Sporocytophaga myxococcoides DSM 11118: one gene and its partner. The protein of the gene in region 1 interacts with the protein of each later gene in a pairwise test. Links are inferred from orthologs where the notes say so. Each region holds a gene or a part of one and is shown on either strand. Other genes may lie near its edges.

What was found.
Region 2: the proteins of dnaB (region 1) and dnaA interact in binary tests that used the Escherichia coli proteins (3 or more experiments, as listed by UniProt). The link is inferred for Sporocytophaga myxococcoides DSM 11118 from one-to-one orthologs.

The regions. Positions count from the first base shown.
Region 1 is NZ_KE384561.1:147,905-165,367, reverse strand. What follows is about bases 7,381-10,215. They hold dnaB (replicative DNA helicase), read left to right. Parts: upstream 7,381-7,926; coding sequence 7,927-9,504; downstream 9,505-10,215. Other genes in these bases: K350_RS0124680 (class I SAM-dependent methyltransferase), read left to right, coding at 10,156-10,215; K350_RS0124685 (hypothetical protein), read left to right, coding at 9,522-10,061; K350_RS0124695 (UDP-N-acetylmuramate--L-alanine ligase), read right to left, coding at 7,381-7,763. Also shown: K350_RS0124720 (M23 family metallopeptidase), read right to left, coding at 1-1,428; K350_RS0124715 (fumarylacetoacetate hydrolase family protein), read right to left, coding at 1,397-2,008; K350_RS0124710 (M48 family metallopeptidase), read left to right, coding at 2,101-2,934; K350_RS0124705 (CAP domain-containing protein), read right to left, coding at 2,996-5,401; K350_RS0124700 (3'-5' exonuclease), read right to left, coding at 5,430-6,239; more of K350_RS0124695, read right to left, coding at 6,387-7,380; more of K350_RS0124680, read left to right, coding at 10,216-10,797; K350_RS0124675 (hypothetical protein), read right to left, coding at 10,833-11,195; K350_RS0124670 (hypothetical protein), read right to left, coding at 11,342-11,581; K350_RS0124660 (lipocalin family protein), read left to right, coding at 11,981-12,436; K350_RS0124655 (tetratricopeptide repeat protein), read right to left, coding at 12,645-12,974; K350_RS0124650 (electron transfer flavoprotein subunit beta/FixA family protein), read left to right, coding at 13,053-13,790; K350_RS0124645 (electron transfer flavoprotein subunit alpha/FixB family protein), read left to right, coding at 13,831-14,796; K350_RS0124640 (bifunctional nuclease family protein), read left to right, coding at 14,803-15,411; K350_RS0124635 (PA14 domain-containing protein), read left to right, coding at 15,783-17,463. UniProt on the Escherichia coli protein: The main replicative DNA helicase, it participates in initiation and elongation during chromosome replication. Travels ahead of the DNA replisome, separating dsDNA into templates for DNA synthesis.
Region 2 is NZ_AUFX01000006.1:104,130-116,024, forward strand. Bases 1,655-4,521 are described here. They hold dnaA (chromosomal replication initiator protein DnaA), read right to left. Parts: upstream 3,869-4,521; coding sequence 2,441-3,868; downstream 1,655-2,440. Other genes in these bases: K350_RS0108985 (hypothetical protein), read left to right, coding at 1,655-1,980; K350_RS0108990 (hypothetical protein), read left to right, coding at 2,022-2,267; K350_RS0109000 (methylmalonyl-CoA mutase family protein), read left to right, coding at 4,159-4,521. In the rest of the region: K350_RS0108975 (TIGR01459 family HAD-type hydrolase), read left to right, coding at 1-595; K350_RS0108980 (hypothetical protein), read left to right, coding at 713-1,084; more of K350_RS0108985, read left to right, coding at 1,579-1,654; more of K350_RS0109000, read left to right, coding at 4,522-5,286; scpA (methylmalonyl-CoA mutase), read left to right, coding at 5,290-7,425; K350_RS0109010 (hypothetical protein), read right to left, coding at 7,415-7,828; K350_RS0109015 (sugar-binding protein), read right to left, coding at 7,988-8,773; K350_RS0109020 (enoyl-ACP reductase FabI), read right to left, coding at 9,002-9,817; DNA repair protein RecN, read right to left, coding at 9,912-11,570; K350_RS0109030 (hypothetical protein), read right to left, coding at 11,573-11,800; type IX secretion system protein PorD, read right to left, coding at 11,852-11,895. UniProt on the Escherichia coli protein: Plays an essential in the initiation and regulation of chromosomal replication. Binds in an ATP-dependent fashion to the origin of replication (oriC) to initiate formation of the DNA replication initiation complex once per cell cycle.

The DNA of each region.
Region 1 (17,463 bases):
ATCAATATTAGTTTGCAGATAAAGTGTGTCGAAAATGGCATCAGCAGGAATTTTTACAGTCATATTACCTTTTCTGATAGTCTTTTCCTGTCCTGGTGGAATGCAAGCAATAAAATTAAAATTGAGATTTTTATTATCTAAAATTACTGAATCAGGCAGACCTTTTCTTAAATCATACAGATAAATAGCCTGTCCGCTTTTAAAGTAATCCGGAGTAAGGGTGAATAATCCCTTTGAGGTATAAAGCTTAGCAGATGCATTATTGCTTGCTTTACCTCTTATTTTTAAGACATTTTCCGAAACTTCAAAATCACAGGTTGCTTTTGAATTTGGAACAATTGTTCCTTTGGTAGGCTCAGCTGATTGAATATTGAATGCAAGTTTTGAAATGTTATCATAACTGTCTTCAATTTCAATTTCTATTTTATGGTTCTGACCATCTGAAAGATTGAGAAGACCTTTACCAAGACTTCTGTTGTAAGTACTAAGCTTATCGCCATCGCTGATATAACATTTCTGAAATTTAACACCTCTTTCAAGAAGAGCTTCATAGTCCATGTGAACATTGATATATCTGTTTTCATGAAAACCGAAAGTAGACAGATCATGGTCAAATATTATTTTACCGTCAGCGTATACTCTGATGTATTTAACACCATAGGAGTTCGCTGTTCCATTCATTTTGTCAAATACTTTAACCTGAAGACCCACATTGCCCCAGGCGTTTATTTTTGAAGGAATTGTATAATTAGTCCCAACTTTTGTCGCTTTAAATTCAAACCTCCCGAATTCCTGGTTTACTCTTGATTTGTCATCAGTGGCAACGAGCGCTATTTTATCAAAAGAAGGAGCTATGTTGTCTTTCAATTCTGTGAACTTAAAATCTAAAGGGTTGAGAAGATTTTCCTTAACATCTCTGATTTCATAGTGGAGATGAGGACCTCCTGAACTACCTGAATTTCCTGATAAAGCAATGATTTCCCCCTTTTTAATAGGAAGTTTACCTTCTGTCGGATTAAAGTCTACTTCAAATTGCTGATTCTCATATTGATACTGGCGCACAAAGTCTCCGATTTCCTTATTAAACTTATCCAAATGTGCATAAACAGTAACCAGACCATTAGGGTGAGTGATATAGACGGTATTTCCATATCCGAAAGAAGAGACTTTTAATCTGGACACATATCCATCGGCAGATGCATAAACAGGAAGCCCGATTCTCATATCAGTCTTTACATCAAGTCCACCATGAAAGTGGTTAGGACGTAATTCCCCCATATTTCCGGCAAGAAAATTTTGTTGGCCGGGTTTTATCGGAAACAGAAAGTAGCCGACAGGAACTTGGGTTTGGGAAAAAGAGGTAAGAGGTAAAATAACCAATAAGTATTTTATCAGCTTATTTAACTTCGAAATCAATAAATTTTTCATTTTCAATAAAGCCTTCTAATCTGTCGCCAATCTTAACAGGACCAACTCCTGCAGGAGTACCGGTATAGATAATATCTCCCTGTTTTAAAGTTATGAATTTTGATATATAACTGATGATTGCATCAAAATTATGTATCATTTGTCCGGAATTTCCAGACTGTTTTAGTTCTCCATTTTGTACTAATGAAAAGCTGAGATTATTCAGATCTTTAAAATTTGTTTTCTGAACAAATTCAGAGATGGGAGCGCTTCCATTAAAACCTTTGGCAAGAGTCCATGGAAGGCCTCCAGCCTTAGCTTTATCCTGAATATCTCTGGCTGTAAAGTCAATGCCAAGACCAATTTCCTGATAATACTTGTGAGCAAACTTCTCTTCAATATTCTTTCCTTCTTTTGAAATCTTAATTACTAACTCAACTTCAAAATGGATGTTATTGCTGAAGTCAGGATAATAGAATGGCGAATTATTTCGGAGTAATGCAGTATCGGGCTTTAAAAATATTACAGGCGCTTCAGGCTGCTCATTTTTTAGTTCCTTAATATGATCTGCATAGTTTCTCCCTATTGCAAGAATTTTCATATAAAATTTTGGCGCAAAAATAGCATAAAATCTCAATGCAAGTGTGTTGAAAACAATACTTTTCCCTAAATGGTTTCTAATATAGGACCAAAATGAAGATGAGATTGATGAAGATGTTGAACAAAGGGAAGTTGATACTATTGTCATTGGCCATTGCCATAGGCTGCAGCAAGGTTCCTGTGACAGGAAGGAAACAATTGGATATTGTTCCTAATTCGCAAGTGCTCGCCCTTGCAAAGTCTGAGTACAATGAGTTTTTAAAAACTAATAAGGTCGTTAATAATACCTCTCAGGCAGAGGAGGTAGAAAAGGTAGGACGGAATATTGCGAATGCTGTAGAGGCTTATCTGAAGAAAGAAAAGCAGACAAAACTGCTTGAAGGTTATAATTGGCAGTTTAATTTGGTGGAAGATCCACAAATCAACGCCTGGTGTATGCCTGGAGGTAAGGTTGTAGTTTTTACTGGTATTATGCCCATCACTCAATCTGAAGCCGGACTTGCGACAGTTATGGGGCATGAGATCGCACACGCTGTTGCAAGGCATGGTAATGAAAGGATGAGCCAAGGGTTAACTGCTCAACTTGGAGGTGTTGCATTGGATGTTGCTTTGAGTAGTAAGCCAGATCAAACCAGGAATTTGTTTATGGCAGCTTATGGAGTTGGAGCGAATGTAGGAATCTTACTTCCCTACAGCCGATTGCAGGAATCAGAAGCTGACCGTATAGGATTGATATTTATGTCAATGGCTGGATATGATCCAGCAGAAGCTATAAACTTTTGGGAAAGGATGGAAAAAGCTAGTCAGGGAGGGGAACCACCGGAATTTCTTTCTACTCACCCAAGTCATAAGACCAGAATTGAAGAACTGAAAAAACAACTTCCTGAAGCGCTTAAATATTATAACCAAGCAGTTAGTAAAAGATAGACTGAATTAATGCCAAAAGCTTCCGTATGGAAGCTTTGGCATTAATTTTAGATTAAATATTTTATTGTTTTAGGTTACAAGCCTTGCAAAAATATACTTTTAGTTCTTCTTCTTTAAAAAGCATAAAGTTAACTTTGTCATAACCGAAAAGGCTGCAGAACCTTTGTGAGTTCATGTCTTTTGCTTTAAGAAAGTAAGATTCAAATTCCTTTTTTTCAAAAAGATCAGGTCTTGTAATTGATATAGCCAGAAAGTTAAATAGCATATCTTCTGAATATTCACCTTTTTGCATAATTGGGAATAAAATTTCAAGTGCCCAGGCTGCACGGCCGTTTTCTGCAAAAAACTTTGCTACAGTAAGCAAATCATCAGAACTTAACTCAGTTGTTTTATAGTATTTTTTAACCAGGTTAATGGCGTCGTCTCTATATTTGAATTTCTTATTGGTAAGAAAATAAGGAGAAATAAGAATTTGAAAGTTGAGGTATAATTTATTGACCAACTTCTTATCAATTTTAGTATTGTAGAGGGCTTTTATATTTTTCATAAAGCCTTCAGGTGACTGAAGATAAGCTGAATCTGCAGCCCAGGCTTTTAAAGAGAGATCGCAGATATTGTATTTGATAAATACATTAGTAGGGTCCAATGCAGAAGTCTGATTTAACTCACCTATATAATCAAATTTTTGACCAAGTTCCTGCCTGAATAGAATCTGGTTGTTGATCAATTGGGCAAATTCTTTTGTCTTAGGAGGATTTAATGAAGTTAATAAATCTGCTGAAAGCTCTTTATTACTAATAGCATCAAATATAGCTGTCTGGAGTGTTGTGGCTACTGCAACATCTTTTTTAGCTAATGCATTCTGGTAATGAATAGCCAGGGAATCTTTATTTCTTGTCAGATCTATCCGTTCAACGATTTTAAGAAACAGAATAGCCTTGCGTTCTCTTGCAAGAAGAAATTCCATAGCTTTGGAAAGACTATCTTTCTGAAGTGCTTCTTTTATCTTTTCTTTACTTAATGTAGTAAGGTAATTGAACGGGGTATTTTTAACATCACGGTAAAACTGGTCCCAGTTTTCCTGAGCTTTTATGACTTTTTTTATGGTATCATTGAGCTGAAAGGACTGCAATACCTGGATGATGCTTTCAGCCCTGCTTTTCTGTAATTCCTGATTTCTTTCAGTGCTACCTTCAATAGATGAATAGGCAAGAACAACAACCTCAGTTATATTATATTTATTTAAATTGAGAGAGTCATAAAATGGTCGGATATCATTTTCTGAATAAACAGACTTGTCTTTCTCAAATGGTATAGTAAATTTTAAATTCTTCTTTTTGGTGATCTCTGATTTTAAAAGGGTATCAACAAAAACCTCGGTAGAAATAATAGATCTGCTGGAAGGAAGCTTGGGATAATCCACGTAATAAGTACACAGGTGATTGTCTTTAATGACTATCAGGTTGCACACATATTCATCGTTCTTTAGTTCCCCTGGAATATCACCAAGGTATGCATACAAGGCATTTGAGGAAGCTTTAGAGTTGGATTTTAAAAGTTCTTTTAACGTAACCGGAACAAGCATGATGCCATCGAAAGCAAAGGATCTGTGTACAATATTTCCGCTTGAGCAAGGGAATTGGCTTCTGAGAACTATATCTACAGAAAAGGAAAATTCACCTTCCGTTTCAGGAAATGTTTTGTTGAAAAGCCCCAGATCACTAAAGGAATAATAAACCTTTCCATTTTCTACGATTATCTTATTCTCTATGTAATCCGGAATTTTATTAAAATCTCCTACACATTTTCCGCATACAACTTCATTAGAAGGCTCTATGCCGAAAGCATTTTCAATATTTATTTTTTTAGAAGGATAAAAGATCTTTTTGTCTTTGGTCTTTATTGACGATGGAAAATTATATGCCATAGGTCCAAAGACCTGAGCTATATAAATACATTTCTTTTCAGGAATAATTCCTATTCCTATTCCTGTGGCAGAAAATTCACGGTTTAAAACGTTCACCGAATTACTGGATGTATTCAGACTAGACCGTACAAAGGCAAATGCAGCGCTTTCGTAGGTGTTTATTTTCATCGGTTCCTTTTCTTTATAAACAGTAAAAGGCCGGTCTGTGTAAATGACATCAACGTTTTCAGCTACTTTCTCATGAGTGCCTTTATAACTTTCAACCCTTTGTTCTACTGTTGCCATAGCAGGATTGTCCTGATTATGAACAAGGTTGTCTACTTTTTTGATGTATTTCGCCTGATTAATGGCAGCAGCTGTTAATATCGAGTCTTTGACAAAAGGGGAGAGGCCAAGAGAATCACGTACCTCATTGAGTTTAAGGTAGATTTTCTGGGTAAGAAGTTTATCGTCAAAATTATTAAAATCAATCGGTGTTTGAGCAAATAGTCCTCTGAAAGAAAGTAATAATATTAAAAATGAAAAAGTGATCAGTCTCATATTTTACCTCAAACCTTATATGCTTTTACTAAACTTTGTGATTAAATTTTCTAAGTTTTATTTCTGTAAGTTTCTTCTTGGTGCTTAAAGCAAAGTCGCCTTTCATCATCCAATCATAGTATGAAGGGTCTTTTTGCAAGACATCTGTAACCTTCATGTTCTTATATTTCCCAAAGTTAAATACTTCCTCACCTTTGTCATTAAGAACCATTCGACCGGCAAGATCTACAAATTGAGAAGCTGTCAGGTCATGCAGTGCATTCATGTCGTTTTTAACAGGAATGAATTCTTTGCCATCACCATCTTTAATTGTGCAGCCTTCATATTTTAAAATCTGAGCTTTAAGTACTTCGAAAGTGGCAATTGTATCGGCTTCAGCACTATGAGCACCTTCAAGATCTTTATTGCAATAGTACTTATATGCGGCAGAAAGGTTACGTGGTTCCATTAAATGATAGATTCTTTGTGCATCTACCATCTTTCTATTGGTAATATCGAAATCAACCCCAGCTCTTAAAAACTCCTCTACAAGAACAGGAACATCAAAACGAAGGATATTAAACCCGGCAAGGTCACAGCCCTGAAGCATTGAGGCAAACTGAGCCGCTACACTTTTAAAGGTAGGTTTATCTTTTACATCTTCATCATATATACCATGAATGAGGCTGGATTCCAGAGGTATAGGTATTGTGGGGTTTATTCTGGTGGTTTTAATGATCTGCTCATTATTAGGCATTACCTTTAGTACTGATATTTCGACTATTCTGTCGTTGGTAATGTTTGTACCTGTTGTTTCAAGGTCAAAAAAAGCGAGAGGTTTTTTTAGATTTAGCCCCATTGATGTTTTACTGAAAATTGATAACTGGTTCTGATTTTCCACAGTGAAAACTGAAGTTAATGATTCCTCTTTCAGTAAATAACCATGTTAAATATTTGACTAAAATAATAAAGCAATTGAAAGTTTCCAATTGCTTTATTATTAAAATTATTGCTTTACTATCTCTTTGGCTAGTTTCTTCAGATCAAAGCCTCCAAAGTTTCCTGAGCTCATTAGTAAGAGGTTTTTACCTTTCCAATTGGTGTTTAAGATAAATTCCTTTAATGATTGATTTTCAGTGAATACTTTTAACTTTTCATTATTAAAAGCTTTAATTACATCTTCAGGTGAAATTGGATCAAGCTTTTTATGTTCAAGTGTTTGAGGATTAAAGTATACAACAGGTAAGTCCGCCGACTTAAATGTGTCTTTGTATTGTCCTAAAAACTCCTTGTTTAAGGAACTGAAAGTATGCAATTCTAGAATAGCTACCAGTTCGTTATCAGGGAATTGCTTTTTCACAGCTGCAGTTGAAGCCTTTAGCTTGGACGGTGCATGAGCAAAGTCTTTAAATACAGTAGTATCATTTGTTTTTTCAAGCACTTCCAATCTGTCTGCTGCCCCTTTAAAACTTTGAATAGCTTCATAGAACATATCGTCTGTTATTCCAAGTTTAGAAAGCACTGTTTTCGCTCCACTTAGATTGCGCATGTTATGCTTTCCGAAAACCTGCACCGGAATTTTTTTATTATGATCCAGCAAATAAGTCTGACCATTGATAATATCATGCTTATGAGCAGTATATGCTATTCCTTGAACGTCTTCTCTTTCTTTTCTGCAGATTACAGAAACAAGATCGTCATTCTCACAGAAAATCAATGTAGCCCCTTTAGGAGATGAATTAGCAAAAAGATCAAACTGCTTAACATATTCATCATATGTAGGATATACGTTAATGTGGTCCCACGCTATTCCGCTCATTAAGCCTATATGATGATGGTAATGAAGGAATTTAGGAGTTTTATCAATTGATGAAGATAAATACTCGTCACCTTCAATAATAATAATAGGAGCGTCATCAGTTAATTTTACCATCAGATCAAATCCTTCAATCTGAGCTCCAACCAGATAGTCGAACTTCCTGTTGAAGTGTTTCAGAACGTGAAGAATTATGGAAGTAATGGTGGTTTTACCATGGCTTCCTGCTATCACTATTCTCTGTTTGTCTATCGACTGCTGGTAAACATATTCAGGATAGGAATAGATTTTTAATCCAAGTTCCTGAGCTTTTATTAATTCGGGATTGTCCTTGCTTGCATGCATGCCAAGAATGACAGCATCTAATTCAGTAGAAATTTTTTCAGGAAACCAGCCAATTTTTTCAGGAAGTATTCCTGCTTTTTCAAGTCTGGTTCTGGAAGGTTCAAAAATTTCATCATCTGATCCTGTTACTATTAAACCTTTTTGATGCAAAGCGAGGGCGAGATTATGCATTGCGCTGCCTCCGATTGCAATAAAATGGACTTTTTGCCTTTTGGGGTTCATCAATTCCTGTTTTGGGACTGCAAAATTAAAATAAATTAAGAGAGCAACAAACTGTTCTACGGAATATGACTTTTCCTGTGAATAACTATGAGGATAATTTAATGGAAAATAAAATTGCTCTAGCCCTGAAGTTTTACTGACTTATTATATTTTTGTTGACAATATGGATTCAGAAAAATCGGTAAGAAAACCTTCAGGTAAGAGTAAATTAACACAAACTGGTCTTATTCAGTCATTAGGGAAGATGCCTCCTCAGGCATCAGAACTCGAACAGGCTGTTTTAGGGGCGTTAATGATTGAAAAGGAAGCCTTAACCATTGTAATAGATATTTTAAAGCCAGAAAGCTTTTACCACGAAAAACATCAGAAAATATATGCCTGTATATTGGAACTTTTTGATGAATCTGAACCGGTTGATATTTTAACAGTTACCCAAAAGCTTAGAACCAAGGGGGAACTGGAATTTGCAGGTGGAGCATATTATGTAACTGAACTAACTACGCGGGTCAGTTCTGCTGCCAATATTGAAACCCATGCCCGTATCATTTCTGAACAGGCTATAAAAAGAGAGCTTATTTCCATAGCTTCTGAAATACAAAGAGAAGCTTTTGAAGATACTACAGACGTTTTTGAATTACTGAATAGAACAGAACAGGCTCTTTATCAGGTTTCTGAAGCTAATATCAGGAAAAACTATGCTGAAATGAGGGCTATTTTGAGAGAAGCCCTAGATGAGCTTGTTTCAAGAAGAAATCAGGAAAATGCACTTACCGGAGTACCAAGTGGATTTACAGATCTTGACAGAATTACATCAGGTTGGCAAAAAAGTGACCTTATCATCCTGGCTGCCCGTCCTGGTATGGGTAAAACGGCATTCGTAGTATCAGCAATGAGAAATGCTGCAGTTGATTTTAAGAAGGGGGTTGCAATTTTTTCTCTTGAGATGTCTGCTGTTCAGTTGGTTAATAGGTTGATTTCTGCTGAAGCAGAGCTAGATAGCGAAAAAATTAAAAAGGGAAATCTGGAAGAATATGAGTGGCAGCAGTTGCATCATAAAATCAGAAAATTGGATTCTGCCCCTATATTTATAGATGATACTCCAGGTCTTTCAATCAGAGAGCTTCGTACTAAATGTCGAAGGTTGAAAGCAAAGAACGATATCCAAATGGTTATCATAGACTACCTTCAGCTTATGACCGCTGAGGGCGGAAAAGGCGGGCCGGGAAACAGGGAGCAGGAAATTTCGCAGATATCTAGGGCTTTGAAAAACCTTGCAAAAGAAATAAGTGTACCTGTAATTGCACTTTCTCAGCTAAGCCGGGCCGTGGAAACCAGAGGGGGAGATAAGAAGCCTCAGCTATCAGACTTAAGGGAATCCGGAGCTATTGAGCAGGATGCTGATATGGTGGTATTCCTTTATCGTCCTGAATACTATAAGATTGATGAGGATGAGATGGGTAATTCATTAAAAGGTATGGGAGAGGTAATTATCGCCAAGCACAGAAACGGTAGTCTTGATAGTGTTTTTCTTAAGTTTATTGGGAAATACACCAAATTTGCCGATCTTGAAAAATCGTCATTCGGAGGCGGAGGTGGCGGAGGTTCCAGTCCTATTGAAGATAATTACAATCCTAATAACTTTGATGCCGGAGGAGCGAAGACTTTCAGTAGTAAAATTAATGACTTCGGAAAACAAAACAGCCAGGAAGGTGGTAATGACGATGATTCGGTTCCTTTTTAAATAATAATACAAGGTCCATGAAATTTATATCCCATCAGGAAATAAACCCCGTCATTTGTGGATATTACATTCACCCGTTGGACCTTCAAATTCCAAAAGATAAAGAGTTGTTTGTTAAAATTATTAAATGTCTCTTCAAGCCGGGCGATGAAATTTATTTCATCGCATATGGAAGAGAAAATAAGGATTTTGACTTTGATTTAATTCGGGAGCAATTCTACGAATTTGGAGATATTAAAGAAGTGGAGCTGGAAAGGGTGGACGATATAGCTTGTTTGTGCAGGATTCCTTATGAAAAAGAAAGGCATCGTTTAATTTTTGCGCTTTGGTCATTTTTTAAATCACTTCGTTTTTTTAATCCATTGCCAGATCTGGATTGGAATACATTTTCCTCTTATGACTGCAATTTATTTGAATCAGATCCTGAAGGTAGAAAAATGTTTGCTTTTAACTTTATGAATTATCTTTGCATTAAAGGCTCGGGTGGCGAAAGTTTGATGATCAATTATAAAAAGGAATATGCTCTTCCTGATATCCATCAATTAATAGGAATTTGAATTTACGATACTTACAATAGCCTTCATTAATTTACTTTAGAATTTGGTTATCTTAGCCAATATTATAAATTTAATATTTTTCATTTTCTGAATCATGTACTCAAACAAGGAACTTTCACAAAAACTTAAAGCCAATCTTCCTCGGACGAATTTTATTGACACATTGAAGATTGCCTATAGGCCATACATCTGTCCTTTCGATGAATTATTAATGTTAATTGAAAAAGATAAGAAAGTCTTTGATATAGGATGTGGATCAGGAATGTTTTTGACCCTTGTAGCTGAATATAATAGTCCTTCAAAAATTGGGGGAATCGAAATTGCTGAAGGGTTAGTCAAAAACGCTATTGATCTTTTAAAGCCCTATAAAGTGCCATTCTTTATAAGTAAATTCGATGGAATAAACTTACCGGAAGAGATTAGGGAGTATGATTATATATTTTTGATTGATGTATTTCATCATGTACCAAAGGCAAACCAGAGGGAGTTTGTGAAAAGGATTTATAATATGATGAAGCCAGGAGCTAAACTTATTTTCAAAGATATTGATGCTTCAAAAAAAGTTCTGGTTTTGTTTAATAAACTTCATGATCTGGTTCTTTCAAAGGAAATTGGAAATGAGATAGGAGCTGCTGAAGCCAAAAGCCTTCTTGAAACTAATGGATTTAAAATCAAAAGCTCGAAATATATTAGAACATTGTGGTATCCTCACTATTTAATCATTTCCGAAAAATAAACCGTTTCTTTATAAGATTTCAATTTAAGGCATTGCTACTCCTTCTTTGTATAAGAAGAAATCTGTTGCATAAGATAAGAATAGAGTTCCTTTATTTCTGAAGGTGCATCCTTGCTGCCGCTTCCCCATACATATCTGTATGTTTTGCCATCTTTCTCAATTTCTACAAAATGAAAAAGATTTCCAGGTTTATTATATTTTAATGATTCAACCTTTACTTTTTTAAGCTCTTTATTAATACTCTTAATATCATTTTTATTCAGTGTCCCGATTTTTTCCTGAGACTTACTCTCATGAAAGCCTTCTGTGGAGTAGATTTCACCATCTTCAGTAAAGCCATAAGTTTTTTCCATACCAGTAAATCCGCCGCCACTGCCAAATTCCACTGAGTTATACATTAGCTTTTTTGAACCTGAACAGGCAAATGAGCAAAGTAAAAGCGAGGAAATTATAATTCTGGTAAATGTCATAACTAACAATCGATTTTTAAAAATTTAAAATTCTGGTTAAAAATAAAAAATGCCTGATTAAACAGGCATTAAAATTACTTATATTTTTTCTTGAATTGCTTTTCTTGTTTAGCGAGCTTACTTTTTTTCTTTTCAAGCTTTATTTGTTCGCTATACATTTCATCCTGGTTTCTTAGTTTTTTACGCTCTCTTTTCAGTTTCTTAACTTCTTTTCCAGGACCAGCAAGGCTGATGTGATTGTCAGCAGCCATAAGTGAAGATGCAGAAGATAGAGAAATCATTGCAGCTGCCGCCATTACAAACAGTTTTTTCATAGCTTTTAATTTTTGATGAATAATCATTAATTGTTGGATACTAGACTAAACCGGCAATCAAAAAAAATAGTTCATCTCTGAAATTTCTGTTGGCAGGTTACTCTTTTGTTCGGTGATATTTTTATCTATCTTTGCAGAATATTCGGGGTGTAGCGCAGCCTGGTAGCGTACTTGTATGGGGTGCAAGGGGTCGTGGGTTCAAATCCCGCCACCCCGACGAATAACCACCTGAATAAGGTGGTTTACTTTTTTTATAGAAATTAGGGAGGTGTGTCTGCCCAATTGGAAATATTTTAATGGACTGGGAGGACTTGATTTTTCAATGTTAAGAAATGCTTCAAAAATGAAGAAATCATAATTGTTATATATACTTTAATGAAACCTTTATATTAAAAAAACATGAAAAACTTCCTTGTATTACTCGTATTGTCTTTAAGTTTCACCTCATGCAAAAAGGATAAGTCTGATTCTGTACCTCAACCTCAAGTTACCTATGAAGAACTTCTTGCTGGCAAAGTCCATAATTATTGGGATATTTCAAAAATAACTGTGGATGGTCAAGAAGATGATGTTAACTGGGCATGTATGAAAGACAATGTTTGGGTATTCAATAGAAATGCGGAGTTTTTGGAACTGTGTATAGGCCTTAAATGTGAATCTCTCGAACTTCCTAGCTATAGAGGGGCATGGAATTTTAGTTCTGATAAAAAAGTTCTTAATGTAACAGAAGATAATTGGAGTTATAGTTACAAATTAATAAAGTTAACTGATTCGGAATTGATAGTTTCTTATTATGACGACGACAAGCACTTGATAGAATTTACATTAAACAAGATTGAATCACAAAGTAATTAATATATAATCACAGAAAATTATTCTTATAGTTATAATTAATAAAATTTACTGATTCTGAATTGATATTTTCTTATTATGTGGATCAGACTTTGGTAGAAATTACGTTTGAAAAGAAAGAATAAAAAAAAAACAATATTTTCACCGAATCAAATTTCTCCCGACACGAATATTATTGAGGTGAGCCGGTCATTTTAGTCCGGCTATTTTTTTAATCTTCTGAAATTTCATCCAGAAACTGATTGTACGCAGATCTCAATTCCTGATTAGCTTTCATATCTTTTGCTTTGAGGGTAATTTCCAAACCTTTTTTATAAACCTCTTCAGCCTTTTCAAGTTGTCCTAATTTAAAGAATAGGTTTGCCGCATGATAATAAGTGCCTGTGTAATCTTCATAATTATTCAGAAGAATGGAAAAATAATCCACTGATTTTTGAACATCACTTTTGAGGTACTCTGTCGCTAATGCATATATGGTAAATGGATCGTTTGGGTCTTCCTTATAATATTGCAAGAGTAATTCAAGTCTTGAATTATTCATTAATTTTTATTTTTATTAGTGAAATATGTAACTTCATCGCAAATTTATAGTTTATTAGAAGGAATTAAACATATTTTTATGAAGATATTAGTTTGTATCAGTAACGTTCCGGACACCACCTCCAAAATCTCATTCACAGATAACAATACAAAATTAAATACTTCCGGTATCCAATTTATAATTGGACCATATGATGAATATGCGCTTTCAAGAGCTATTGAGCTGAAGGAAGCTGCCGGAGGAACTGTTACAGTATTGAATGTTGGTGAAGCCGATACAGAGCCTACTATAAGAAAAGCTTTGGCAATAGGAGCAGACGATGCCATCAGGATTAATGCATTTCCTAAAGATGCATTCTATGTTGCAAGTCAGATAGCTGCAGTTGCTAAATCTGAAAATTACGATTTAATACTGATGGGCAGAGAATCTATTGATTATAACAGTGGTCTTGTTCACGGTATCGTAGGAGAGTTGCTTGGAATTCCTTCTGTATCTCCAGTTATGAAGCTGGACATAGAAGGTGGAAAGGCTGTAATGTCCAGGGAAATTGAAGGGGGAAAAGAAATTGTTGAAGCCTCTCTTCCTTTGGTTGCTGGTTGCCAGGAGCCTATCGCAGAATGGAAAATTCCAAATATGAGAGGTATTATGTCTGCAAGAACGAAACCATTGAAAGTTGTTGAACCTGCTGATATAACTGATAACATAAAGTTGCTGAATTATGAATTGCCCGCTCCTAAAGGTGCTTGCAAAATGATTGATGCATCAACTCCTGAAAAGCTTTTTGATTTGCTAAAAAACGAAGCGAAAGTTCTTTAATTAATTAATCTAATTTTTAAATCATTAACTAAATTTATATATGTCAGTTTTAGTTTTTGTAGAAGGTGCTGGTGGAGAGATAAAAAAATCTTCTCTTGAGGCTGTAGGTTACGCTTCGGCGCTTGCCAAAAAAATCAATACTCAGGCTGTTGCATTAGTCATTGGAAAATATTCCGATGATCAAATAAATTCTCTGGGTAAATACGGTGCATCAAAGGTATTATCTTGTAAAAACGATAAGCTTTCTCAGCCCTTACCAATGCCTTATGCTTCTGTCATAGCTGAAGCAGCAAAAAAGGAAAATGCTGATACGATCATCCTTTCAAGATCTTCTGTAGTAGATGCTATTGCTTCGAGGTTAGCGCTCAAGCTTGGAGCAGGGATTGTAACTAATGTAGTTGATCTTCCTGACCTTTCTTCCGGATTTAAAGTTAAAAAATCTATTTATACAGGTAAAGCATTTGCTTTCTATGATTTAACATCACCTAAGAAAGTAATAACCATATCGAAAAACGCATTTTCAGCAGTAGAGGGCAATGGCTCTGCTACAGTTGAGGCTTTTGATCCTCAATTATCTGATAGCGATTATAAAGTACAGATTAAGGAAACTCAAAAGGCAACCGGTGATGTTTTATTAACTGAAGCTGATATAGTTGTATCCGGTGGCAGAGGCTTGAAAGGTCCTGAAAACTGGAATCTGGTAATAGACCTTGCAAAAGCTTTGGGAGCGGCAACAGGCTGTTCTAAACCAGTATCTGATCTTGATTGGAGACCTCACCATGAACATGTTGGTCAAACAGGTGTAAAGGTAAGTCCAAATTTGTATATTGCATTAGGAATCTCGGGAGCAATTCAGCATCTTGCAGGTGTGAATTCCTCAAAAGTGATCGTCGTGGTTAACAAAGATCCTGAAGCGCCGTTTTTTAAAGCAGCAGATTATGGTATTGTTGGCGATGTTTTCGAGGTAGTGCCTAAATTAATTGAAGCTGCCAAGGCATTAAAATAAAAAAAAGTGGATAAGATCAAGTTAGAAATATTAGGTCTCTCTTCGAGCCAGTCTCAATCTGGCTCTTTTGCATTAGTATTAGGTGAAGAAAGTGGTAACAGACGGTTACCTATTATAATCGGTATGTTTGAAGCACAAGCGATCGCCATAGAAATCGAAAAAATTGTGCCCAACAGACCAATGACGCATGATCTCTTTAAATCGTTTGCGCTCGGATTCAATTTCACAGTTGATGAAATTGTAATCTCAGATTTAAAAGAAGGGGTTTTCTTTGCTAAAATAGTTTGTACGGATGGTATTAAATCAATTGAGATAGATGCCAGACCTTCTGATGCTATTGCCATAGGCTTACGATTCGAAGTTCCTATCTATACTTATGAAAATATTCTTTCGGAAGCTGGTATCGTGCTAAGCGATCTTAGCGAAGAAGAAGCTGGTGTAAAACCTGAAAAAGAAAAGAAGGAAGAAACCAAAAAAGCAGAACCGAAAAACCTTTCTGATCAAATCAAAGATACCTCATCTGATCAACTAAAGGTTATGCTTGACGAGGCTTTAATGAAAGAAGATTACGAAAAAGCAGCTCGCATTCGAGACGAGTTAAATAAAAGAAATTAACAAGAACCGGAGAAGCCCTCCGGTTTTTTATTTTTAAATGTTCGATATCATTAAAATTTTCATATCATATTAGGCCTTAATACTAGCCTTATTTTTTAATCCTAATTTTTCTTAGAGGAAGTCCTCTGCTTGATTTTGTAATATCACTTCCCTTACGACAAAGGACCTTCAATTTAACTTTAAATCATTTTTTAGATTATAGCTTCTTGTTTTAATAAACAGCTAATGAAAGTTGTGGGTAACTTGATTCGATTTTAGCCCCTTTGATCTAAATTTTAGATCTCAGTAAAATATCCTAATATATCTTTGTATAATTATAAATTGTTTACTTTCCACTATTCAATTTGGTAGTATTAAACATGATAGATAATATGAAATCAACTCTACAAAAACTTCTGCTTATCTTTTTCCTTGTTGTGTTGTCTTCCAATTATTGTTTTTCTCAACATAAAGAAGAGGAAAATGAAGAAATGCCTGAATATATGGAAATGCGAAAACCTAATTTCCATAAAATACAAAAAAGAGCTAATCGATATTTCAGACGCAAGAAGCTCAGAGAAATAGATGATGAATTTTCCAGAGATTCATTTGCTTCCGAAAATGTAGTGGGAGGAAGGGAAGAAGACAACGAATACCATAGATATAAAAGATGGGAATGGTTTTGGAGAGATAGAGTTAATCCGGATGGCAGTTTTCCTGATCCTTTAAAAGCATTTGAAGTATACAAACAGATGCAAATTCATAAGCGTTCAAAGAATGCGACCGCCCAGTGGACAAGCATTGGTATGAAAACTAATAGCGGAGGCTACTGGGGCTTAGGACAGGCAAGGTCTGTAGCTGTGTTTCCCGGTAATCCAAGTATATACTACCTCACGACTGTTGGTGGTGGTATATGGAAAACTACGAATGGTGGCATATCCTATACTCCGGTAGGTGATGGTTTACCTCAACTATTTTGTGGAACTGTGCTTGTCGATAATCAAGATGCCAATATAGTCTATGTAAATATTGGTGGAACAGGAGAGTGGTGGCTTCCAGGGTTGGGTGTTTATAAATCTATAGATGGCGGTCTTACATGGGCTGCTACTGGTCTGACAGGCACGAGGGCAAATGGCATTAATGTAAAGAAAATGGCAATAAGCCCTTCCAATTCGCAAGTAATTTTAGCAGCAACAAATAAAGGTCTTCACAGAACAACCAATGGCGGTGCTACCTGGACTGCTGTCAGGACAGGAGAACATGGAGATGTTGTATTTCGCCCAGGTGATGGAAATACGATATATGCAGCATCTGATGATTATTATAATGGCAGTGATATCTTCCGTTCTGTTGACGGTGGTGCTACATGGACAAAGGTAACCAGTTTGGGGAAAACCAAAACAAGAATTTGGATCGGAGTTTCCGCTTCTGACAAGGAATTTGTAGCTGCTGTTTTTAAGACAGAAGGCTCTACAAAAGACTTGTATGTTTCAAATGACAGAGGTAATTCTTTTACTTACAAATCGAATACAATGCCAGATGCAGATATCTTTTATGTCTCCCAGTTAAATAAAAATATAATGTATGGTGCAGCGGTAACTATGAAACAATCCAAGGATGGTGGAAATACCTGGACCGAAATTACTAACTGGTGCTGTGGTAATGATGCGGTAAGAACGGAAGTGCATGCAGATTTTCATGGTGCCACCCATAATCCTTCGAATCTTGCTGAATTATTTTTTTGTAATGATGGAGGTGTATATAAATTTAATGAATCAACTAAGAAATGGACGGACCTCTCCAATGGTTTGGTTATAACGATGTACTATCGTATCTCTTCAGCTCAAACCAATAATTTAATGGTCTCCGGTGCCACGCAAGACAATGGTGGAAATGCCAGACTTGCAAATGGAAATTGGAGAAATACTTCAGGAGGTGATGCTACCATGTGTATTATTGATCCAACCAATGAAAATATTCAATATTCATCCTATATCAATGGTGATGGTATTGTGAAAACTACTAATGCATGGAATAATACCGTTGCACTGGCTGATGCTCTAAGAAAGGCCG
Region 2 (11,895 bases), on another replicon or contig:
GGCTAAAGAATATCTTGATCTGAAAGTCAACCATGGTACTGTAGCCTATCTTGGGACTGAAAACTCCGCTCACTATATAGAAAGATCAGGACTAAAAACCTTACCAATCAGTCAGCTTGAGCTTGACAATATTTCAGAAGTCAATGCTCTTGTATTGCTTGATGATGAAGGATTTGACTGGAATAAGGATTTAAATAAAACTATAAACCTGCTTAGAAACAGGAATATACCTGTAATAGTAGCCAACACTGATACTACTTATCCAGTTTCACAATCACAGGTTGCTATTGCTATCGGTGGGGTTGCGGAATTAATTGAAAATGTTGTCGGAAAGAAATTTATAAGATTTGGTAAACCTGACTCACAGCTTTTTAACTTCGCATTTGAACATGCTTGTGCCAACTGCATTGTAGATAAAAATGATATATTGATGGTTGGTGATACCCTTCATACTGATATAATGGGTGGAAACAAATTTGGTTTCGATACTGCATTAATGCTCACGGGTATAACGCAGCCAGACATGGCAGAACAATATATCAGAAGTACTGGCATTATCCCAACATATATTTGCGAATCCGCCATTATCAAATAAAACATTTTTTATGATCAAAGGACTTTTTAGTATTAGTATTTTGCTTATTGCTCTTTTTCCGGGCGAAACAACCAATTAATTGCATATAAAATTGATCAGATCCCACCAACTAATACAATGGTGATCAACTGTGTTGTTAAGAATGGACCAAAAATTTCACCGACTTACGAGAAAGCTGTTTGTACAGAACTAGTAATTGGAGTACTTAAAAATTTCATAAAACTTACGGAAGAAGATAAAAAGAGAATTCGCATCATTACCGATGAAAACATTTATCAACTGAGATCAACAAATTCTCCCATCCCCAAAGGAGTTTATTACGCACTCACTAAAAATGGAAAGGGAATACCAATAAGCAAACTTGAGAATGTGCAACCAGGAGATTTCGTGCAGTTCTGGACACTAACCTGGGGACATTGCGGATTCGTTAAAAGTATTGACATTGCCAATAAAACGATGGAACTATATTCTTCCTTCCCTTCTACTTAATATTTAATGAATGTAAAAGTTTCTCTTATACATTTTTAAATAGGAGTTATTTTAGTATTTATCAAAGCTCTTCTGTTAAATGAACTTTCTATTGACTTAATAAAATCTTTTTTGCGCAATATTATTCAATCGATTGCTCTATCCCTTCATCCTTTAAAAGTTATTATAAAAATTCAGGAAGAGTAATCTGGATTACATTCTTCAATATAAGTTCATTAAGTGCTAAAAGAAAATTTGTCACTTTTGAACACGGATATACATAATTTGTTTTCAATTAGAAGCTTTATTTATACTTACTGTAAAAAAGTTGATCAATGATAAAATGGAACGAATAATTATTGGCAAGATTCATAAAGTCTGAAGTAAATTAGGAAAGGTAAGATCCTGGAATTTTCAGAAGCAAAGGACTTCCTTAAAAAAAAATAAAGTCTGGGTAGATGTTAATTTAATAAGGAAGAAAAAGAACTAACAGAGACTGCTAAAAGTAGAATTGGATGTCAAAGGAAAAAGAAATTACAAAAGCAGAAGATTTTTCTGACCATGAGGAGCAATCCAATGTTCAGAACGAAACGGATAATGAATCTGATATGATTCTGAAGGTTCCTTCTTTAAAAGCTGGGAGAGTCAACATGGATGCAGAAAATTTAAATTTTTCTATTTCTGTTAAAGCACAGCTTTCTAATTTCTCCAATATAGAAATCGGAACTGACATTCATATTGATAAAATAAAACTAGATATAGATTCGCTTGAGGCAGAAGCTCTTTTTACAGCAAAACTGAAAAAGATTGAAACTATTTTTATCAAAGCATTAGAATCACTAGATAAAAATCCAGATTTAAGAAATTGCAATAACCCAAAATCAGATAGAGAACAAGACGAAGATGGTGATCATTGAGTTTTTTTATTGAAGTGTTATGCTCATAAAACAATAAAGGCATGAAGGATACTAGAAAGAACGAGCAAGATTCTTCTGATATAAAGATATATGGGAAGGCAAAAATGAAACATGTGAATGTTATTAAATCAAGTGAGGTAGAGGTAAATCAATTCAGTAATGTTAAACATGATAAAATACATGAATATATTCGTATTAATGTTCCTTATGAAATGCAAGAAGGAGAAGAATATCATGATGCCATAGTTGCTTCCAAAAGAGGAGTGTCAATAAAAATATCAAATTAACATCTGGCTTTTAATTCAAAAGGGGACTTGATTTATTTCTATCAACAAGGTAAATAAGACAAATTTTTAAAATCCCTTTACTAAAATATAAATCACCCCAAATAACATAAAAAAATGCCTGATGTTTCCACCAGGCATCTCAGTATATTAAAAAGTAACCCTAAAAATTCAGATTAAGCAGCTTTTAGCTTCAATTTTTTAATCAACTCCTGCATGGTTGCATTGAACTTTCTGTCAGTGTCCATTAAGTCGTTTACTGAAGTTAAAGCATGTATTACGGTACTGTGGTCTCTGTTCCCAAAATGGAAACCAATTGATTTCAAAGAAAGGTTAGTGTATTCTTTTGCAAAATACATAGCAACCTGTCTTGCAATCACGATCTCTCTCTTTCTTGTTTTAGCTTTAAGAGAATCAACAGTCACGTTGAAGAATTCGGCAACAAACTTCTGGATATAATCTATACCCACTTCCGATTCTATGTTTTGAACAATGCTCTGCAATGTCTGCTTTGCAAGTTCAAGATCAATTTCTTTCTGAGTTAATGAAGATTGTGCAATCAAAGAGATTAATACACCTTCTAACTCTCTTACGTTGGTATCTATGCTATAAGCAAGATATTCAACAACACTGTCAGAGATTTCTACACCTTCTGACTGCATTTTTTTGCGAATGATCGCAATTCTTGTTTCAAAATCTGGTTGCTGCAAATCTGCAGTCAAACCCCATTTGAATCTGGATAATAATCTTTCCTGTAATCCTTTCAAATCTTTTGGCGGGCAGTCGCTCGTCATTATGATTTGTTTACCTGATTGGTGCAGGTGATTAAAGATATGGAAGAATATCTCCTGAGTTTTTTCTTTACCAGACAGGAATTGTACATCGTCTATAACTAGTACATCTACCTGAAGATAGAAATTTGCAAACTCCTGGGTATTGTTGTTTTTAATTGCATCAAGGAATTGATTCGTAAATTTTTCCGATGACACATAAAGAACAAATTTGTCAGGACTGTTTTGTTTAATTCTGTTTCCTATTGCCTGAACAAGGTGGGTTTTACCTAAACCTACACCTCCATAAATCATCAATGGGTTGAAAGATGTTACTCCCGGTTTGTTAGCGACAGCATAACCGGCCGAACGCGCAAGTCTGTTACAATCTCCTTCAATGAACGTGTCAAAAGTATAGTTTACATTTAACTGCGAGCTGAAAGAAAATTTATCCAGCCCTTTTAAATCAAACGGACTCTTAACAGTCTGAGGAGCGTTATAATTTACAAATTTTGCATTACCATTCGGTTTTCCCTGAACTTGGTTCACAAAAGTTTTGGATTGCTCTGATTCTTTTTCCATCATCAGAGAGTATTCCAATCTTCCGTCAGCGCCCAATTCAGTGTCTATCGCTCTCCTTAAAACCTGAACATAATGCTCTTCAAGCCATTCATAAAAAAACTGGCTAGGAACCTGAATCGTCAAAACGTCATTCTGCAACATTACTGGGACTATAGGTTCGAACCAAGTTTTGAAACTTTGCTCGCCTACACTCTCCTTAATGATACGGAGACAGTTGTTCCACACTGCTTTACAGTCTTTTACAATTAGCATAATTAAAGGGTTTTTGAAAAAATCGTCCTCCTTGATTTTGGAGGGGAGACAAATTTGTAAAAAAAATAATTAACAAAAAAATGAAATGGGGACTTGACTTTTTCATATCCTTCAGGGCTTGTAAATTACGAAATAAGCCCTTGAATATTCTTAAAATAAAACAATAAATTCTTCTAAATATACAACAAACATAATGTTACTACATGTAAATTTAGCCACAAAAAACTAATGATTTTGTAATCTTTTTCTCCCTTAGTTGATTTTTTTAATAGCTTTAAAAAAAAGTTTCCGTGGAACATTCATCAACTCCAAATACCCCTTTCGAAAACACAGATAAAGAACTGTGGTTCAGCAAAATAAAAGAAGAATTAAAGCTTCAAAAACTTGATTCTTTGGCGTGGAACGTAGGGCAAAAAATAAATATAGAACCATTTTATACCAAAGCAGATTTAAGCCGTATAAACGTGTCATATTTTGACAAAAATTTTGGCAAATGGAAAGCTGTCTATAAAATCAATTTTTCGGACTTAAATTCACTAAAAAAAGAAATTGAAAAATCAAAAAAATTCAATGCAGATCATATAGAAATTTTAATCAGAAATAGTCAAAATTTTAGTTTGACTTCTGTGAAAGATTTACTAAAAGACTTTTCATATACCATTGAAATTTTTGAGGCCGATAAAAATGATATTTTGGGAAATATCGCACCTGGTAGTTTTTTAAATCTCAATTCCGACACTTATTTAAAAGAAAAGGATGATTTCATTAATAATGTGTCAACAGTTCTATCTAAAAAAGGCTCAACCAGTTCAATTTTAGGAATATACGAATCAAATGAGGATCCTGGGACTGAATTGGCTTATGCAATAGCCAAAGCTGTTGAATATTTCGATCTTCTTACTGAAAATGGAATCTCCCCAGAAATCGTTTTATCAAATATTCATTTTCATACATCCATTGGCGAAAACTTTATAATAGAAATTGCTAAACTAAGAGCTTTCCGATCACTTTGGGACAAGTTAAAAGCACTTCTTCTTCCTGGAAATTCAATTTATACAACCTTTCATTCAGAACTGATTCCTTTAACGTCGGCTGTTAAAAATGAAAATGATGAAATGATTATCGATACTATTCAGTTTATGGCGGCAATTTTGGGTAATTCTGATTTTATTAAAATAAATAGCAGGACATCGTCTCCCTATCCTTTAGCAGAGGAGTTCTATCAAAGAGTGCGCTTAAACATTGCACATATATTAAGAGAAGAATCTTTTATGGATAAAGTAATGGATCCTTTAGCTGGTTCTTATTTAATAGAAACCATTACTTCAAAAATCAGTGAAGTAGCTTGGGAAAAATTTAAAGCTATTGAAGAAGCAGGCGGTTATTCAGAGGCGAAACGTAAGAAGGCAGTCAATTAATTTATGAAACCAGACTTTTCAAAAATACAATATCATCAACTCCCTGATCCATCTCATAATGGTACACAGGAGAAAAGCACATGGATAACGTCAGAACAGATTCCCGTTAAAAGTTTGTTCACCTCTAAAGATAGTGAAAGCTTTATCTTTGACGACTTTCCTGCAGGAAGCCCGCCATTCTTGAGAGGTCCATATGCAAGTATGTACCTTGGTAAACCCTGGACTATCCGTCAATATGCAGGCTTTTCCACTGCAGAAGAATCCAATGCATTTTACAGAAGGAATCTTGCTGGAGGACAAAAAGGATTATCTGTAGCCTTCGATCTTCCGACACACAGAGGATATGACTCCGATCATTCAAGAGTTACAGGAGATGTAGGTAAGGCCGGAGTAGCTGTTGATTCAGTAGAAGACATGAAAATTCTTTTCGAAGGAATTCCATTGGATCAGATGTCAGTTTCTATGACAATGAATGGAGCAGTCATTCCTATCCTAGCTTTCTATATAGTTGCTGCGGAAGAACAAGGTGTGTCTCCAATGAAGCTTAGCGGTACTATTCAAAATGATATATTAAAGGAGTTCATGGTAAGGAACACTTATATATATCCTCCCCTTCCTTCAATGAAAATCATAGGAGACATATTTGAATATACTTCCCGTCATATGCCTAAGTTCAATTCCATTAGCATAAGCGGTTATCATATGCAGGAAGCTGGAGCCACTGCAGATATTGAGCTTGCTTATACGTTGGCAGATGGATTGGAATATGTTCGCACCGGATTGAAAGCAGGTATCGACATTGATGACTTTGCTCCAAGGCTTTCTTTCTTTTGGGGAATAGGAATGAACTTCTTTATGGAAATCGCCAAGATGCGAGCTGGCAGATATCTCTGGGCTAAAATGCTGAAAGAGTTTAATCCCAAAAATGAAAAGTCTCTTGCATTAAGAACACATTGCCAAACGTCCGGATGGAGCTTGACAAGACAAGATCCTTTTAATAATATCACCAGAACCTGCATTGAAGCTATGGCTGCTGTGATTGGTCACACACAATCTTTGCATACTAATGCACTTGATGAAGCACTTGCTCTGCCTACTGACTTTTCGGCTAAAATAGCACGTGATACTCAACTATATATCCAAAAGCATACAGATCTTTGTAAATACATAGATCCATTCGGTGGTTCTTACTATGTAGAATATCTTACGAATGAGCTTATAGTTAAAGCTGAAAAACTCATCAGCGAAATCGAGGCTCATGGAGGAATGGCAAAATCGATAGAAGCTGGAATTCCACAAAGCAGAATAGATCAGGCTGCTGCAAGAAAACAGGCACGTATTGATTCAGGTCAGGATGTAATAGTGGGAGTTAATAAATATAATGTAGAAGAAGAAGGTAAACTTGAGCTTCTCGAAGTAGACAACACACAGGTAAGAGAAAAACAAATTGAACAACTTGAAAGAATAAAAACTCAGCGGGATGAAAAAGAAGTAACCCTTGCTTTAGATGCCATTACCAATTGTGCTCAGGCAGGGAAAGGTAACCTTCTGGAACTGGCTATAGATGCGGCAAGGAAAAGAGCCACATTGGGAGAAATATCAATGGCGATGGAAAAAGTTTTTGGAAGACATAAAGCTATGACTAGAACTACTTCAGGAATTTATGGCAGAGAATCTTCTGACAAAGGAAACATAGACAAAGCGCGTGCGCTTTCTGATCAATTTGCTGCAATGGATGGAAGAAGGCCAAGGATCATTATAGGAAAACTTGGGCAAGATGGTCACGACCGTGGAGCAAAAGTAATAGCTACTGCCTTTGCTGACCTGGGTTTTGATGTTGACCTTGCTCCTTTATTTCAGACTCCGGAAGAACTGGCAAGAATGGGAGCTGAAAGTGACGTACATATAATAGGTGTATCAAGTCTTGCAGGTGGCCATAAAACACTCATCCCTGAATTAATCGAAGCACTGAAAAAAATAGGAAGAGATGATATAGTGGTTGTTGCCGGAGGAATTATTCCTCCTAAAGACTACGACTTTCTATATGAAAAAGGAGTATCAGGAATCTTTGGACCAGGGACGGTTATTGCTGTTGCAGCGCAGGATATACTTAAAAAACTTATCGAATCTAACCTTTAAACTCACGGGTTATATTTCTTCTTTTATAAGTATCAGGGATGCTCTTATTTTCAAAAAAATACTTAAAGGTAATTAAAGCGTCCTCACAAGTTAGTACCTCATCATCGTGGACGCTAAGATTTCCTATACTGCAAACAATGGACTTCCAAACAGTTTTAAGTGCACTTTTCACCTCTCCTTTTCCTAATACATAATGCTTAAAGCCTTTTTCCTTGACATCTCTATACTCAACAACCAATTCAGCAGGACCACCTGCGCATTGAATATAACTTCCGGAATCTGCTTCAAGAATAAAATAAGCTCTAGATACAGGATCAATTTGTTTTAGCAAATGTTCTACTTCAGTCCATTTTATGTCTTGAATATTCAACCTCTCATTCAAATGATCATACATAAAGTTCATAAGCCTATATTTCGTAACTCAATAGCAATAGCCTTGATAAAATATTCTTCGAATTAATGCTACGATCTGCTTTGAAATTCAATACCAAAAATTATCTATTATAAATTAAAAAATAGTAATTCCCCAGCCAATAATCCGGGGAATTACTATAAGTAAAAATTATTTTACCAATTCAAGAGTTCCAAACAAGCCAGCGTCAATCCAGCCTCTGTTTTTATCTTCTCCTGGTATTTCCATTGATCCAACAAAATTCTCTCTGCCACCTGTTGTATCGTTGTCGTTATAAGAAACCGCAAATCCTAATTTCTTTCCTTCTGAAAGTTTTACAGGAACGTTGTTTTCTCCGTCTTTGTAAGTATCCTTAAATACTTTCATTCCAACTTCCCATGTATAAACGTTTCCATTCTTAATCCTCTTTGTTTCTACATCTTTATTATACAAATGTGGTTTCTGGTCTGGACCAATATCTACTGCATCATAATCCAGTGTTATATGATAGGCAAAAGCATTGTGATTAAACTGATGATTTCCTCCTGATTTGTCTTCATCAATAAACAACTCCAGACAATCATCTTCCCACCAATCGTTGAATGGATCAGGTCTCTGGTCATTCAGAATCTCGTCTGTTATTTCAACCAAATAAAAGATTTTGTCTTCATTCCAAAGAATTTTATATCTGCCAGAAAAATCTTCCGGAGTGTAATCTCCTCCAAGCCATTTATATTTTAGAGGAGCCCATGTCGCTTTCTCCCAGCTCTTTTCATCTCCTTTACCATCTATTACTATATCTTCTGAAGCTTTGTGAGCAGTGTAATTCCCATCGCCAACACTATCTGCTGTGACTGAACCACTCTTTTCTTCTGAATTAGCACTTGATTCAGGCTTTGTGCAAGAGAATAAAAACACCAGCACCTGAACCCAACAAAATAATTTTAGTTTTTGCATGAATATTAAGTTTGTTTAAAAAGATTTTGATTCTTACCCTATACAGAAACAAATATAAAAAAAATTAAATGCTGGCAATGTTCCTTTGGTTGCTTACTTCATAAAAGAAATCAATACTTTCAGGAAAAACTACAATCCACTAATCCCCTTGTAATATTAAAAGGTATAAATGAAAACAGGCAGACTTTGCAGCCTGCCTGTCATATCTAATTATATCTTTTATAAAAATTACTTTTTATTATAAAATGACTGGATGAATTCATCACTGATAGCTGTGCATGAAAAACCTCCGTCATGAAATAGATTTTGCATAGTAACTTTTTTTGTAAGATCTGAGAATAGCGTGATTACATAATCAGCACACTCTTCGGCAGAAGCATTTCCAAGAGGAGATAATTTTTCTGCAAAGTCTACAAATACGTCAAAACCTGAGATTCCTTTACCTGCAGTTGTCATAGTAGGAGACTGAGACACTGTGTTTACTCTGATTTTCTTAGGTCCAAGTCTTAGGCCATAACTTCTTGCGATAGATTCTAATGCAGCTTTTGCTTCGGCCATGTCATTGTATCCCGGAACAGCCTTCTGTGCAGCGATATAACTAAGAGCTACAATTGAAGCACCTTCATTTAAAGCATCCTTTTTCTCAGCAATTTGCATGATTTTGTGAAAAGAAAGAGCTGAAATATCGATAGTTTTTAGAAACCATTCATAGTTAAGATCTCCATAGTCCTTGCCTTTACGAACGTTTGGACTCATACCTATAGAGTGAAGGATAAAATCTACCTTACCACCTAAAGCTTCAAGAGATTTAGTGAAAAGGTTTTCAAGATCTTCCAGAGAAGTAGCGTCAGCTGGAATTACCACAGCGCTACATTTTTCAGCTAGTTTATTGATCTCTCCCATTCTCATTGCAATTGGGGCATTGGTTAAAGTGAATGAAGCTCCTTCTTCATGTGCTTTTTCAGCAACTTTCCATGCAATGGAATTACTATCGAGTGCTCCGAATATGATTCCCTTTTTACCTTTTAAGAGATTGTAAGCCATTTTTTCTTTGTTTTATTAAAAATCAACTCGCAAAAATATTATTCTCCATGATTCATTCAAAAATTCCAGGATAAAATATCTTCCTTTCCTTTCTTTATTCGTTGATTTCCAATAACTCTTTCGCATTCTTCATTGCTGTTTCAGATGGTTTCTCCCCTCCTATCATCTGTGCAATTTCCTTTACACGATCCTCTTTAGTCAATTCCTTTATTTTACTAACTGATCTTTTACTTGAATGATCTTTATATACAAAGTAATGTGCAGATCCTTGTGCAGCAATCTGAGGTAAATGGGTAATGGCTATCACCTGATGGTTTTTAGACATTTGCTTCATCATCTTTCCAACCTTAAATGCTACCTCTCCGGAAATACCGGTATCGATTTCGTCAAATACTATGGTTGGCAATGATGATTTATCTGCAAGCATGTATTTGATACATAACATAAGCCTTGAAAATTCTCCACCTGAGGCTGCATTTTTAAGTTCTTCAGGTGCGATACCCTTATTCGCACTGAACAAGAAATTGATTTTATCAATACCTAAAGGACCAAGCTCAGTGGTATCCGAATGAATATGCATAGTAGCATTTGGCATTCCCACCTCTTTAAGCAATAATTCCAATTCCTTCTTAATGCCTGGTATTACTTTAGTTCTCTGATTGCTTAGTTTAACTGCTTTTTCCCTCAAGCTCTTTTCCAGTTTTAATAATGCAGCTTTTAATGTTTCAATCTTCTCAAAAAGATCTGAATTAGCACCCGCTTTATTTTCAAGGTCTTCCTGAATTGCTATAAGTTCTTCTATAGTATTTACATGATGCTTCTTTTGAAGCTTGTAAATTAAACTGAGACGTTCCCTTTTCTCTTCAATTTTTTCCGGTGAATAATCGATCTGTTGTTCAGCTTCTTCAAGCTCTCCATTGATATCTTTTAACTCTATTACAATGCTTTGGAAACGTTCACGCAGTTTTTCGTAAGATGGAGAATACTTAACAATACCATCAAACAATTTATTAACCGTCTGTAAAACAGCAATACTTGCCTGATCAGATTCAGAAAGAATACTAACCATCTGATTAAGCTTACTTTTAATTTCTTCTGAATTTTCAAGCAGCTTAAGATCTTCTTCCAGTTTTTCCTGCTCACCACTTTGTAAATCGGCCTCTTCCAATTCACTCAAAAGAAAAGTATTAAAATCCTGTTGCTTTGAAGATTCTTCTGCCTGCCTTGTAACTTCAACAAGTTCGGCTTCTTTATCCTTAAATTCTTTATAAAGCTTTTTATACTCTGTCAGCAAATTTTTATTTCCTGCAAAGGCGTCAACAATTCCAATCTGAAATGAAGAGGCTCCCAGCATGAGTGTTTCGTGCTGACTATGTACGTCCATAAGTCTTTGTCCCAGCTTTTTGAGAAAATCAAGATTTACAGGAGTATCGTTTACAAAAGCTCTGGATTTGCCACTGGGAGCTATTTCTCGTCTGACCAGACATAGTGTTTCATAATCAAGATCCTCCTCTTTGAAAAGATCCTCAATCTCATATCCTGAAATATCAAAAGCACCTTCAATGATGCATTTTTCTTCTTCATTGAAAAGTACTTTAACATCTGCCCTGTTACCAAGCAACAAACCAAGTGCACCCAGCATAATTGACTTTCCTGCTCCTGTTTCACCTGTTACAATATTTAACTCCGATGATGGTTGCAGTTCCAGCTCGCTGATCAGGACATAGTTCCTGATTAAAAGATTTTTAAGCATAATTAAAAGGAGGCTGTATAATCGTAAATTATTTCACGAATGTTCTTAAAATCAATGGGGTGCAAATCCAATCTGGTGTCCTTAAGCAAAAGCTTTTGATCATCAGCCGAAACAAGACTCCCAAAAAGAGTTGTCTGATCATGCATGATGACATTGATTTCTTTCGAAACAACAGTGGATATTTTGGAAGGAATGTCCTTTGCAGGTATGCGGATAAGCCTTTTTCCCATTTTCATTAAATTATATGCTAATTTAATAAAAATAGATAGAGTGAAGAATGATCAGAGCTTAAGAAGCCGATTATATTTATCTGAATTTAGCGGAT